One region of the Glutamicibacter sp. NPDC087661 genome, then DNA from elsewhere that is predicted to be linked to it. Evidence: predicted binding sites of a transcription regulator. Region 1 holds the regulator's gene; the other holds the start of a gene.
What was found. The regulator LexA, encoded in region 1, represses DNA repair genes until DNA is damaged. The targets are predictions, from matches to a motif close to TCGAACANNTGTTCGA.
Positions count from the first base shown of each region.

Region 1 (5,681 bases):
GCGGTCACTTCCATGGGCGGCGCCATGCGCACCGGCCAGCAGGAAATGGTCAAGCACGTGGTCAGCGCGTTGGAAGACGAAAAGCATTTGCTGGTGCAGGCCGGTACCGGAACGGGCAAGTCCATGGGCTACCTGATTCCGGCACTGGCCCACGCGCAAACCAGCGCCAAGCCAGTGATCGTCTCCACCGCGACATTGGCGCTGCAATCGCAGATTGTCGGCCGTGACGTACCGCGATTACTCGACTCGCTCAAGGGCAAGCTCTCGCGCCCGATGGATGTCGCGCTGCTCAAGGGGCGCTCGAACTACCTGTGCCAGTACAAGCTCGGCGGCGGATACCCGGATGACGAAGGCACTCTTTTTTCCATGGACGAGCCGGCGATACCTGCCGGCACCACTTACTCGCCGCTGGCTAGCGAAGTAATGAAACTGCGTGAATGGGCCGAAGAGACCGACACGGGTGACCGCGATGAACTGGTGCCCGGGGTTAGTGACAAGGCTTGGAAGCAGGTCTCGGTTTCGGCCATGGAGTGCCTCGGCTCGCAGAAGTGCCCGATGGCGGACGAATGCTTCTCGGAAATGGCGCGTGCCCGTGCCGCCGAGTCCGACGTGGTCATTACGAACCATGCGTTGCTGGCGGTTTCGGCCTTCGAGGGGCTTTCGGTTCTCCCGGACTTCGAAGTCGCGATCATCGATGAGGCCCACGAACTGCAAGATCGCGTGACCAGCTCGGTTTCGGGCGCGCTCTCCTCGCGCATGGTGCTTACCGCCGCTGGCGGTGCCAAGCGCCATTGCGGTATCAATGCGGATGAGATGGTCAAGGCCGCAAACCGCCTGGAAAAGTCGCTGACCGGGTTGCCGACAGGCTTGCTGGAACATGGTCTGCGCGAAGACATGGGCATCGCCCTGAACGACATCGTGGAGCAGGCCCGGCTGGCTCTGGCGCTGTCCAAGCCCGAAGCCAATGCACCGGCCGATGGCGGCCGCCAGACTGCCCGCTCCCAGCTGCAGGCCGTGATGGATGATGCGATTCGCATGCTCGAATCCGAAGAACGCCGCGAGGTCCTGTACACCACCCGTCCGCGGGAGTTTGTCGAAGGCCGGGGCTACGTCGAGGCCGATGAGAGCCAGCCTGCAACCTTGAACGTGGCACCGTTGTCGGTGGCCGGCAAGTTGCGCGAGGGCCTCTTCGACGGGCGCACGGTCGTATTGACCAGCGCCACCTTGGCCATTGGCTCGCAGTTCGACTCGGTAGCAGGCTCCTTGGGCCTGATGGGCTCCGGCGCTCCATCATGGACCGGCGTAGATGTTGGCAGCCCTTTCGATTACCCCAAGCAGGGCATCCTCTACGTGGCCAAGCACCTGCCCAAGCCAGGACGCCAACTGGCGGCGGAGACGCTGGATGAGATCGAAGATCTCATCAAGGCCTCCGGTGGCGGCGCCTTGGCGCTGTTCACTTCCAAGCGTTCCGCCGAGGAAGCGGCAAGCATCTTGCGCGAGCGCCTGGACGTGGAAATCTTGTGCCAGGGTGAAGCCAGCATGAAGTCGCTGGTCGAACAGTTCAGCAGCGAACGCGACACCTGCCTGTTTGGAACCATGACCTTGTGGCAGGGCGTGGACGTGCCAGGCGATTCTTGCCGGCTGGTCATCATCGACAAGATTCCTTTCCCGCGCCCGGATGATCCTATCTCCAAGGCCCGTTCCGAGGACGTGGCCAAGCATGGCGGAAATGGCTTCATGCAGGTTGCCGCCACCCATGCGGCGATTCGCCTGGCCCAGGGTGCTGGGCGCTTGATTCGTTCGGTCGGGGATAAGGGCGTTGTGGCGATCCTTGATTCGCGCATGGCCACGGCGCGGTACGGCAGCTTCTTGAAAGCTACCCTGCCGCCGATGTGGCCGACTGTCGATAAGAAGGTCATCACTGGTGTTCTCAAGCGATTGAACCCGGGCGGGAAATAGCCGCGGCCAGAATATGAACTTGAGCTGTCCTTCGGGACAGCTCAAGTTCTTTAACCGGTACCAGCATGATGCTTCCAGATGCACTAAGGTCTGTGACAAGAACTGATGAAGCTCGAATCGGAAGGCACCATGGAGTCCATGCAGGAATTGGCGCACCAAGCCGCGATCGACACCCACCAGCGGTTCGGGCATCGCCTCATGGGGTTGCCCGGAACGTGGATTGGACAGAGCTACAGCAAAGCGCATCGGTTGCGCGACGGAAGCATGCTCAGCAATCTCAATGGTTTCGCGCACCCGCTTGCGGAGTGGAACTATTGGTGGCAGGCGCACTATCTGGATGCCATCATCGATGAGGGCCGATCGTACTGGGACGAAGGCAACGAACACCGGGCGCGCGAAGCGCTTGCCCGGGCCAACGGCCTATTGCGCGGCATTCGAATTCGAAACTTCGGGATCTTGCCCAACTACTTCTTCGACGACATGGCTTGGCTTGCCCTGGCCAGCGGCCGCCTGTCAGAGTTCACGCAGCTGGTGACGGGACACAGGAGCCGTCCTGCCGAGGCGGCAGTTCGGACGCTGGGACGGCAGCTCCATGCCGGCATGGATGGGGTGCTGGACGGCGGCCTGCACTGGTCCAGAAAGCGGGATTTCAAGAACACGCCAGCCAACGCGCCGGCGGCACTGTTCTTTGCCCGTACCGGGGAGAAAGAGACCGCGCGAGAGCTTCTCCAGTGGCTGGAAAAGAATCTGTTCAGCGTGGAGCGAGGACTGTATCTGGACGGACTTCGGTTGACCACGCAGGGACACGCCGTGGAACCAGCGGTCTACACCTATAACCAGGGCCTGGTGCTCGGGGCATTGCTTGAGCTTGGCGAGCCTGCTGATCTGGCTCACGCTAAAGTACTGATCGATGCCACCACGAAATCGCTGTCAACTGCTGCCGGGGTCCTCTCGTTCAACAGCGGGGGAGACGGCAACCTGTTCGCGGGGATACTCTGCCGATATCTGGCCCTCGCCGGTAATGATGGCCGCTTGGAAGCCCGGAGCCGGGAGCAGGCCAGGAGGCTGGTCATGGCAACGGCGCGCCATCTGGCTGACCAGGAACCACGCCGGCTTTCGGCGGCAATCCAACGCTGGATGATCTTCTCGGCGGCCGCTCAATTCGAGTTGAACGCCGGCCAATAGCGGGTTAAACGAGAATTGCGCTGGTGCCAAGCACCAGCGCAATGACCGTACGTATTCTAGAGCGAGCGCATCACCGAGACGACGCGTCCCATGATCGTTGCGGCATCACCCAAAATTGGTTCGTAGCGCGAGTTCTGCGGAAGCAGCCAGGTATGCCCGTCACGCTGCCGGAAAGTCTTTACCGTGGCTTCTTCATCGAGCAGGGCAGCTACGATGTCGCCGTTGTCCGCCGTCTGCTGGCGGCGGACAACTACCCAGTCGCCATCGCAAATCGCAGCGTCAACCATTGAATCGCCGGAAACCTTGAGCATGAACAGTTCGCCGTGGCCTACGAGCTGACGAGGCAACGAGAAAACATCTTCGACGGACTGTTCGGCAAGGATCGGACCGCCGGCAGCGATACGGCCAACCAGGGGAACCATGGTGGTGTCAGCGGAAGTGCTCAATTCAATGATCTTGGCGTCTTCGCTGGCATCTGGCTCGACCGGCTTCGAAACTTCGGCCTTCTCGGCGTCTTCGGCCAGCTGCAGAGGCAGCAGGATTTCCATTGCGCGCGGACGGCGTGGATCTCGACGGATATAGCCGAGCTTTTCCAGCTGGCTCAGCTGGTGGGTGACGCTCGAAAGGCTCTTGAGCCCTACTGCGTCACCAATCTCACGCATCGATGGTGGATAACCGTTCTTGCCGATTGACCGCTGGATCGTCTCCAGGATCTTCTTTTGGCGAATCGTCAGCGAACGTGCATTCGATCGGGGAGTGCGTTGTGAAGCTGACATGAGATTTTGCCTTCCCTAGCAATCATTCGAAAGTTCGTAAGTCCAAACTGTCGGCGCTAGATGGTGAGATGTTTTCATTGCTCGTCTACTTCGAAATCTTAGTAGATAAGCGAGCTTCTTTCAAAGATTTGTTCGAAAACTTCTGGACAAGTTCCGCAAACCTCTGTTAGAACAGATATACGAGGTTCGAACAAGTTTTCGAATCTACGCTTTCGAATCTACGCTTTCGAATACAAATTCGCATCACTTGAATTTCTTGAGGAGACAAAGTCATGGCAACCGTCGCACTTGACTCAAATCAGACCCAGGCACCACTGAAGATCCGCATCAACCGTCGCGGATGGGCCGTGCTTGTGGGTATGCCCATTTTCGCACTCACCATCGCCGCAGCTTTCTTCATCTCCATGTTTGCCTCTGACGCGCATGCCGCAGCCGATACTCCTGTTGGAGTCGGAACCGTTGATGTCACCGTTATTCCAGGGGATACGCTGTGGAGCCTGGCCCGGGATTACGCCACCGGTTACGACGTGACCTCGGCAGTGGGCCACATCGCCGAACTCAATGCCCTGACCGGCAGCGAAATCCAGGTTGGCGAAACCTTGTCGATTCCGGTCCTTGCCGGCTAGCTTCCCCAGCCTGCTTCGAGTTTGTTACCTGTGGCCGTAGCGGATTCACCGGCAGGCGCGCTGCGCACGTAGACTTGATGCGTGAATGACCGCAGTGAACTTTTGAGTCAGCTGCCCTTGCGTGAGAATCTCCGCGGGCTATCCCCTTATGGCGCACCACAAATTGACGTGCCCATCCAGCTGAACGTCAACGAGAACACCCATCCGTTGCCACCGACAGTCGTCGATGCCATTGCACAAGAGGTGGCCAAGGCGGCGGCAATGTTGAACCGGTATCCGGACCGCGAGTTCACCGAGCTTCGCGAACTCCTAGCCGATTACCTCGGCCACTCGCTCACCAAGGACAATATCTGGGCCGCTAACGGTTCCAATGAAATCCTGCAGCAAATCCTGCAAGCCTTTGGCGGCCCCGGCCGTGCCGTGATGAGCTTCGGCCCAACCTACTCCATGTACCCGCTGCTTGCCAGTGGTACTGACACGAAATATATCGCCGGTGAACGCGCCGCAGATTTCACGTTGTCCGCCGATTCCGCAGCCGCACAGGTTCGCGAGCACAAGCCGAACATCGTTTTCCTCTGCTCTCCGAATAACCCCACCGGCACGGCCCTTGGCCTGGACGTCATCACCGCGGTATATGAAGCCATGAGCGAGCATAACGGCATGGTGATCGTGGATGAGGCGTACGCCGAGTTCTCCTTGGCCAGCACCACCTCGGCGCTGAGCCTGCTCGAAGGCCGCCAGCGGCTGATTGTCTCGCGCACCATGTCCAAGGCTTTCGCCCTGGCCGGTGCGCGCGTAGGCTACCTGGCCGCTGCGCCAGAAGTCACCGATGCCATCCGCTTGGTGCGACTGCCGTACCACCTGTCGGCAGTGACCCAGGCAACCGCCATCGCGGCCTTGAAGAACATCGAGTTGCTGTTGGCCCAGGTCGAGGACATCAAGTCCCAGCGGGACCGCATCGTCGCGCGCCTGAAGGAACTTGGCCTCAAGCCATCGGTCTCCGACTCCAACTTCGTCTTCTTCGGTGGCGTCGAAGACCCCCACAAGATTTGGGAAGGCCTGTTGGAAGCCGGCATCATCATCCGCGACAATGGAATCCCGGGAACCTTGCGTGTTACGGCAGGAACCGAATCGG
Region 1 covers NZ_JBIUWE010000005.1:333,039-338,719, forward strand. Annotated here, with positions in the region: gene ACIOTN_RS14995 (ATP-dependent DNA helicase) at 1-1,959, shown strand, start outside; gene ACIOTN_RS15000 (glycoside hydrolase family 76 protein) at 2,065-3,144, shown strand; gene lexA (transcriptional repressor LexA) at 3,201-3,920, opposite strand; gene ACIOTN_RS15010 (LysM peptidoglycan-binding domain-containing protein) at 4,193-4,546, shown strand; gene ACIOTN_RS15015 (histidinol-phosphate transaminase) at 4,628-5,681, shown strand, end outside.

Region 2 (5,681 bases), on a different contig from region 1:
CGGCCCGAAAGGTAGTCTCCGGTCAGCGACTTGGTGTTCTGCTTCAGGCCCTCCAGGGATCCGGAGTGCACCACTTCGCCGCCGTGCTCGCCGGCGCCCGGGCCGATGTCCACGATCCAGTCGGCTTCGGCAATGGTGTCTTCGTCGTGCTCCACCACGATCAGGGTGTTGCCCAGCGATCGCAGGTGCAGCAGGGTGTCGATCAGGCGGCGGTTATCGCGCTGGTGCAGGCCGATGGACGGCTCGTCCAGAACGTAGAGCACGCCGACCAGGCCCGAACCAATCTGCGTAGCCAGGCGAATGCGCTGCGCCTCGCCGCCGGACAGGGTGCCAGCAGCGCGTTCCAGGGTCAGGTACTCCAGCCCGACGTCCAGCAGGAACTTCATGCGCGCGTCGATTTCCTTGAGCACCTGCGCGGCGATCTGCGCCTCGCGTGCGGTGAGCACGATCGTGGAGAGGAATTCCGCGGCGCTGCGCAGGTCCATGGCGGCAACTTCAGCGATGGAACGCCCGCCCACCAAGACCGAGAGCGACGCCGGGTTCAGGCGCGCGCCGCCGCAGGTAGGGCACGGGATCTGGCGCATGTACTGCTCGTAGCGGTCGCGGGCGTGATCCGATTCGGTTTCCTGGTGCTTGCGGTGCACGTAGGAGATGACGCCCTCGAAGCCGGTGGAGTACTTGCGCTCGCGGCCGAAGCGGTTCTTGTACTGCACGACCACCTTGTGGTCCTTGCCATTCAGGATCGCTTCGCGGGCGGCAGCCGGCAGCTCCTGCCACTGGGTATCCATGGTGAAGCCCAGCTCATGGCCCAGGCCTTCGATCAAGCGGTTCCAGTATTCGGTGGTTGCCTTGCCTAGCGACCATGGGGCGATCGCGCCCTCGGCCAGGGTGACCTCGCCGTCCGGAACGATCAGGTGCTCATCGACCTCCAGCTTGGTGCCGATGCCGGAACAGGCCGAACAAGCACCGAACGGGTTGTTGAAGGAGAAAGTGCGCGGCTCGATCTCATCGATGGCCAGCGGATGCTCATTGGGGCAGGCCAGGTTCTCGGAGAACGCGCGCACGCGCTGGGGATCATCCTCGTCCAGGTCCACGAAGTCGGCCAGCACGCGTCCTTCGGCGATGCCCAGGGCCGTTTCGATGGAGTCAGTCAAGCGCTGGCGGGCATCTTCCTTGATGGCCAGGCGGTCGACGACCACCTCAATGGTGTGCTTGACCTGCTTGGCCAGCTTCGGCGGATCGTTCAGCTGGATGGTGGTGCCGTCAACGCGGGCACGGGCGAAGCCCTTGGAAGAGAGCTCCGCGAACAGGTCGACGAATTCGCCCTTGCGCGAACGCACTACCGGGGCGAGGATCTGGAAGCGGGTTTTCTCCGGTAGCTCCATCAGCTGGTCGACGATCTGCTGCGGAGTCTGCTTGGAGATCGGTTCGTGGCAGATCGGGCAATGCGGACGGCCCACGCGTGCCCACAGCAGGCGCATGTAGTCGTACACTTCGGTAATCGTGCCCACGGTGGAACGCGGGTTGCGGCTGGTCGACTTCTGGTCTATGGACACCGCTGGCGACAGTCCCTCGATGAAATCCACATCGGGCTTGTCCACCTGGCCGAGGAACATGCGGGCGTAGGCAGAGAGCGATTCGACGTAGCGGCGCTGGCCTTCGGCAAAGATGGTGTCGAAGGCCAAGGAGGACTTGCCCGAGCCGGACAGGCCGGTAAAGACAATCATTGCGTCACGCGGGAGATCAATGTCCACGTTTTTCAGGTTATGCTCGCGTGCACCCTTGACGACCAGGCGAGTCAGATCAGTTCTTTTACTCTGCGATGAAATAGCCACGAGGCAATACTAATCGAAAACTACTTCGAATACGTGTACGAATGGACGCAACTCACAGTTAATTCTCCAAACCCCTGATCCGGCGCACGGCGAGCGCTATGCGTGCCCGGCCACCCACCCGGAATGTCGACCGGTGAGCCAGCGTCCCCATGAATCCAGATCGGACCACGACCTCCCTATGGAGGTACCGGTTGCCCTTGGATTCCCGCTTGTGCCTGTCACGTGTGCGTCCCATCCCCAAGTTCGCAGCTATCTCGTAGATGCCAATGAGCGGCGAGCGCATGCTCTGTGTTGCACGAGCGGGAAAACGGATAAAATTCGACGTTCGGTTCACGCCGCCAACCAGGGGCACCGCAACCGCTGATCCGCAATGCAACAACATAGCGAACCTGGCCAAATGTTCCGCGCAATGGCATCGTCCGCGGTGCATGTCATCCGACAGCAATTGTTTTCTGTGCAAGCATTCGACATCATGAGGCAGCGCCACACCGTTCCGTTTCGCGCCCCCCTCACCGGTCACTACACGGACGGGGCATACGGAACGGCCGGTGTTCCTGTAAATCCATGAAACTTCTGCGATGCGAGTCAGCACGTGGCGCGATCCTATTTGTGACCGGCTTTCGGGACACTTTGAGAAAAGTGAGCACTAAGCAACACTGAACGAACCTACAACGTGAATCTGCTCGACCGATAGTAGCGTTGCAATACTTATGGATGCAGGGTTACTCGCACAGCCCGAACAACCTGCAGTCACCAATCATCTACGTCAACAGGAAATCAACATGCAAACTACCGAAGCCGCGCAACGCTGGGCGACAACATGGGCCAACGCTTGGCCACTCAAGGACGTGAATGCAATTGTCCAGTTGCAAGCTGATGACGGCGACCACTGGGCCTCGATGTTCAGACGATTACGTGGGCCTAACGGGCTGCGCACTTATCTAGAGGAATGCTTCGCGGAGGAAACCCAACCGGCAGAAACATGGTTCAGCGAACCAATCGTCAACGGAAGTTCAGCTTCCGTCGAGTACTGGGTCGTGATGTTCATCAAGGACCAGCCAATGACCGTCTCGGGATGCACTGTGCTTTCATTCGACGATTCAGGCTTAGTAACAACAGCGCGAGACTACTCACACGTCAAAGACGGGCACCACTTGCGACCTGAGCTTCCATTCAGCGCCTGACATCACACTCTGTCCCGTTCAAGGTTCCGTTCACGGGCGGCACAGCACTAAGGAGCAAAGACATGAGGCGTTGTCAGCTTTGAACACTCACACCAGCCGTCGATACGTTAGCTGAACCTCTTGAGCTTCCACTGCCGTCCGTGATTACTCGGCATGCAGAGATAAGACCGTCGAAAAATGGAGCTTTCACGAACCACCAGCGGTTCCGAGCTGAGGACAAAAGACGCTACATCGTCAATCGTTTCTTCCGCGAATTCAATGACCTCGTCCAACCCTTCAGGAATCGTTTGGTATCCGATATATCGCTCATCGTAGACGAGTTCCGGTGACTCGCTTCCCAACACTAGAGTGAAGACGCCAAGTCTAGGGCCCTGAAGATCTAAGTGGATAGAGTGTTTACGATCGTAGGCTCGACCACTGATATCCTCCGGTAAGGTCATGATGACCTCCTCAACCCGAGCCCTCAGCAGGGCGAGGTAATTCAGAACCTTTGGGTCATCTCTCATGGATCGAACACTATATCCCTCTCGTTTGAAATGCGTTCAAGTGTCTGAGCAATACAGGAACGATCGCATCCGTTCCCGGAGGAGGTCCCGGAACGGTCGGTTCAGAGTGCGCGATCTCGGCATGCCCCAGGGCCGAGAGGACAAATAGAAGCGCTTATTCTTGGGGATACTCTCCCTCAACATCCGAAGCTCCGATAGGTTTGTGGCATGAATAACCTTTCGATTCGCAAAGCCACCCTTGATGATGTTCAGGCTATCCGGTCTATCGGGATTCTTACATGGCCAGCAACATACCTTGGTTTCACGAGCCCGGATTTCGTCATGGATAATCTCAATACCTGGTGGTCACACGACTCTGTCAGTGCTTCAATCACCGATGATACGACGTACGTTGCTCTGCAGAATGGCGAAGCCGTTGGAACTCTAACGGTCGGGCAGTTTGAGGGCGAACCTGTCATATGGAAAATTTATGTGTTGCCGGAATCCCATGGCCACGGCATCGGCACCGAACTAATGAACACAGCACTTGATGCCTTCGGCCGCACTCAAGATCTGAGGATCGAGTTCGTGAGAGGCAACCCGTCGGCCCAGGCATTCTATGAACGGCGTGGCTTCAGATTCGATTTCGAAGAAAAAATGGCGGAGGGGCTGGCTACAGTCTGGCTTCGACGACCAGCTGGCCGGGTCACCTGAGGACTAGCAACGTTCCCACAGAGGGTTCGACTTAACGAACACTGAGCTGTTGTGCAGACAGCCTGTGAATTCGAGATCGATAGCGGGTATTCGCTGTCACGAAGTCACCGAGAGCGGGAGATCAGAGTTCGTCGAAGTAGGGCTCCTCTGATCCGGGAAGCAGCGGATGCGACGCAATGCTGAAACTCTCGTCCCAATCATCCGGCCTGTGGGGCCACGCCTCGACCAGCCATTTTGGCGGATTGGTCGAGTATCCAACAGTGACCCTTTTAGCTTGCAGGTCCCAGAACGACGAGCCCGGGTCAAACCGGCGAACCCCTTCTAAATACAGGTATTGAAAGGGGCGGACCTTTGACGCCAGCACTATCCCCTTGAGAGACCCAATAATGGTAAAACTCACGACCTCGGGCCAAGCGCCAGCAGGTGCAACGACCTCTATGCTCCCCGATTGATTGATTTCGATCTGGTCCAGCTGGGTCAGCCTGTCCCAGGCCCTAGGGTCTGCGGCACCCTTCACGCGTTTCAATAGGACCTTGCGCACTGTTTCCGCCATGTGCCTGAGCAGATCGAGAGTTCCGCCTTCGATCTCCATATCTTGCAGGTGAGGGGAAGCAATGAGTTGCTCGGTGGCCCCTTGCGCGTACGGCATGAGCAATCGGGTCAAGGCCATGACTCCATTTCCCGAACCGCCATAGGGCAGTATGCCGTCGCATTGATGAATGATTAGTGATGAGAGCAACGGCAGGTTCTCAATCCCCGTCAAGTCAAGGTTGCCATCATCATCCAAGTCGATTGAAACAGCTTGGACATCCGGCGCTATGGCACCGACCTCGTCCGCGAACAATCCAGTTTCGGGTAGTTGGCGGATGTTGGCGAAACGAAGCCGTGCATAGGAATCCTGGGACATCCGGACTTTTTCCACTTTGTTGTTCCAAATCAGCCCCGAAGCCGATTCATGTCTAACCGACATGCCTGCCCTTCCTGTTTCATTCGGATTTTCCGCAGCTTCGGCACAACTATTACTAGTCGCCCGTTACCTTGCTGGCAGCTAATCAACCCCGGGAAATATTGGAGCTGCCAACAGCCAAACATACCTCTGTGCCATTTCGCATTCATCAGGTTCCACCTGCGGCTGGTTCCCGGATTCACTTCCAGAGGCGCCTTGGGTCTACCTTGGCAGGGAACTAAATGCCGCGCGCAAGTACTTCACCGCGGTCGCTTCGTCGACCGACCACAGTTGGGCGATGCGGGCCAGATCGGCGGCCGCATCGCTGACTTCCTGCTCTGCACGATTCTCCGCGGCTTGGACCACGGTTCCATGGCGGCCGCGGGTGACCACTGCACCCTGCAGCTCAAGTTCCTTGTAGACCTTGGCGACGGTATTCACCGCGAGGTTCAAGGTGCCCGAGAGCGCACGAACCGACGGCAATTTGGTGCCCGGAGCTAGTTTGCCCTTGGCGATA
Region 2 covers NZ_JBIUWE010000001.1:739,667-745,347, reverse strand. Annotated here, with positions in the region: gene uvrA (excinuclease ABC subunit UvrA) at 1-1,835, opposite strand, end outside; gene ACIOTN_RS03525 (nuclear transport factor 2 family protein) at 2,618-3,019, shown strand; gene ACIOTN_RS03520 (GNAT family N-acetyltransferase) at 3,733-4,218, shown strand; gene ACIOTN_RS03515 (hypothetical protein) at 4,340-5,188, opposite strand; gene ACIOTN_RS03510 (GntR family transcriptional regulator) at 5,387-5,681, opposite strand, start outside.
Region 2: uvrA (excinuclease ABC subunit UvrA) is a predicted target of LexA. The motif match lies at 1,861-1,876, and genes of this name have one in related genera.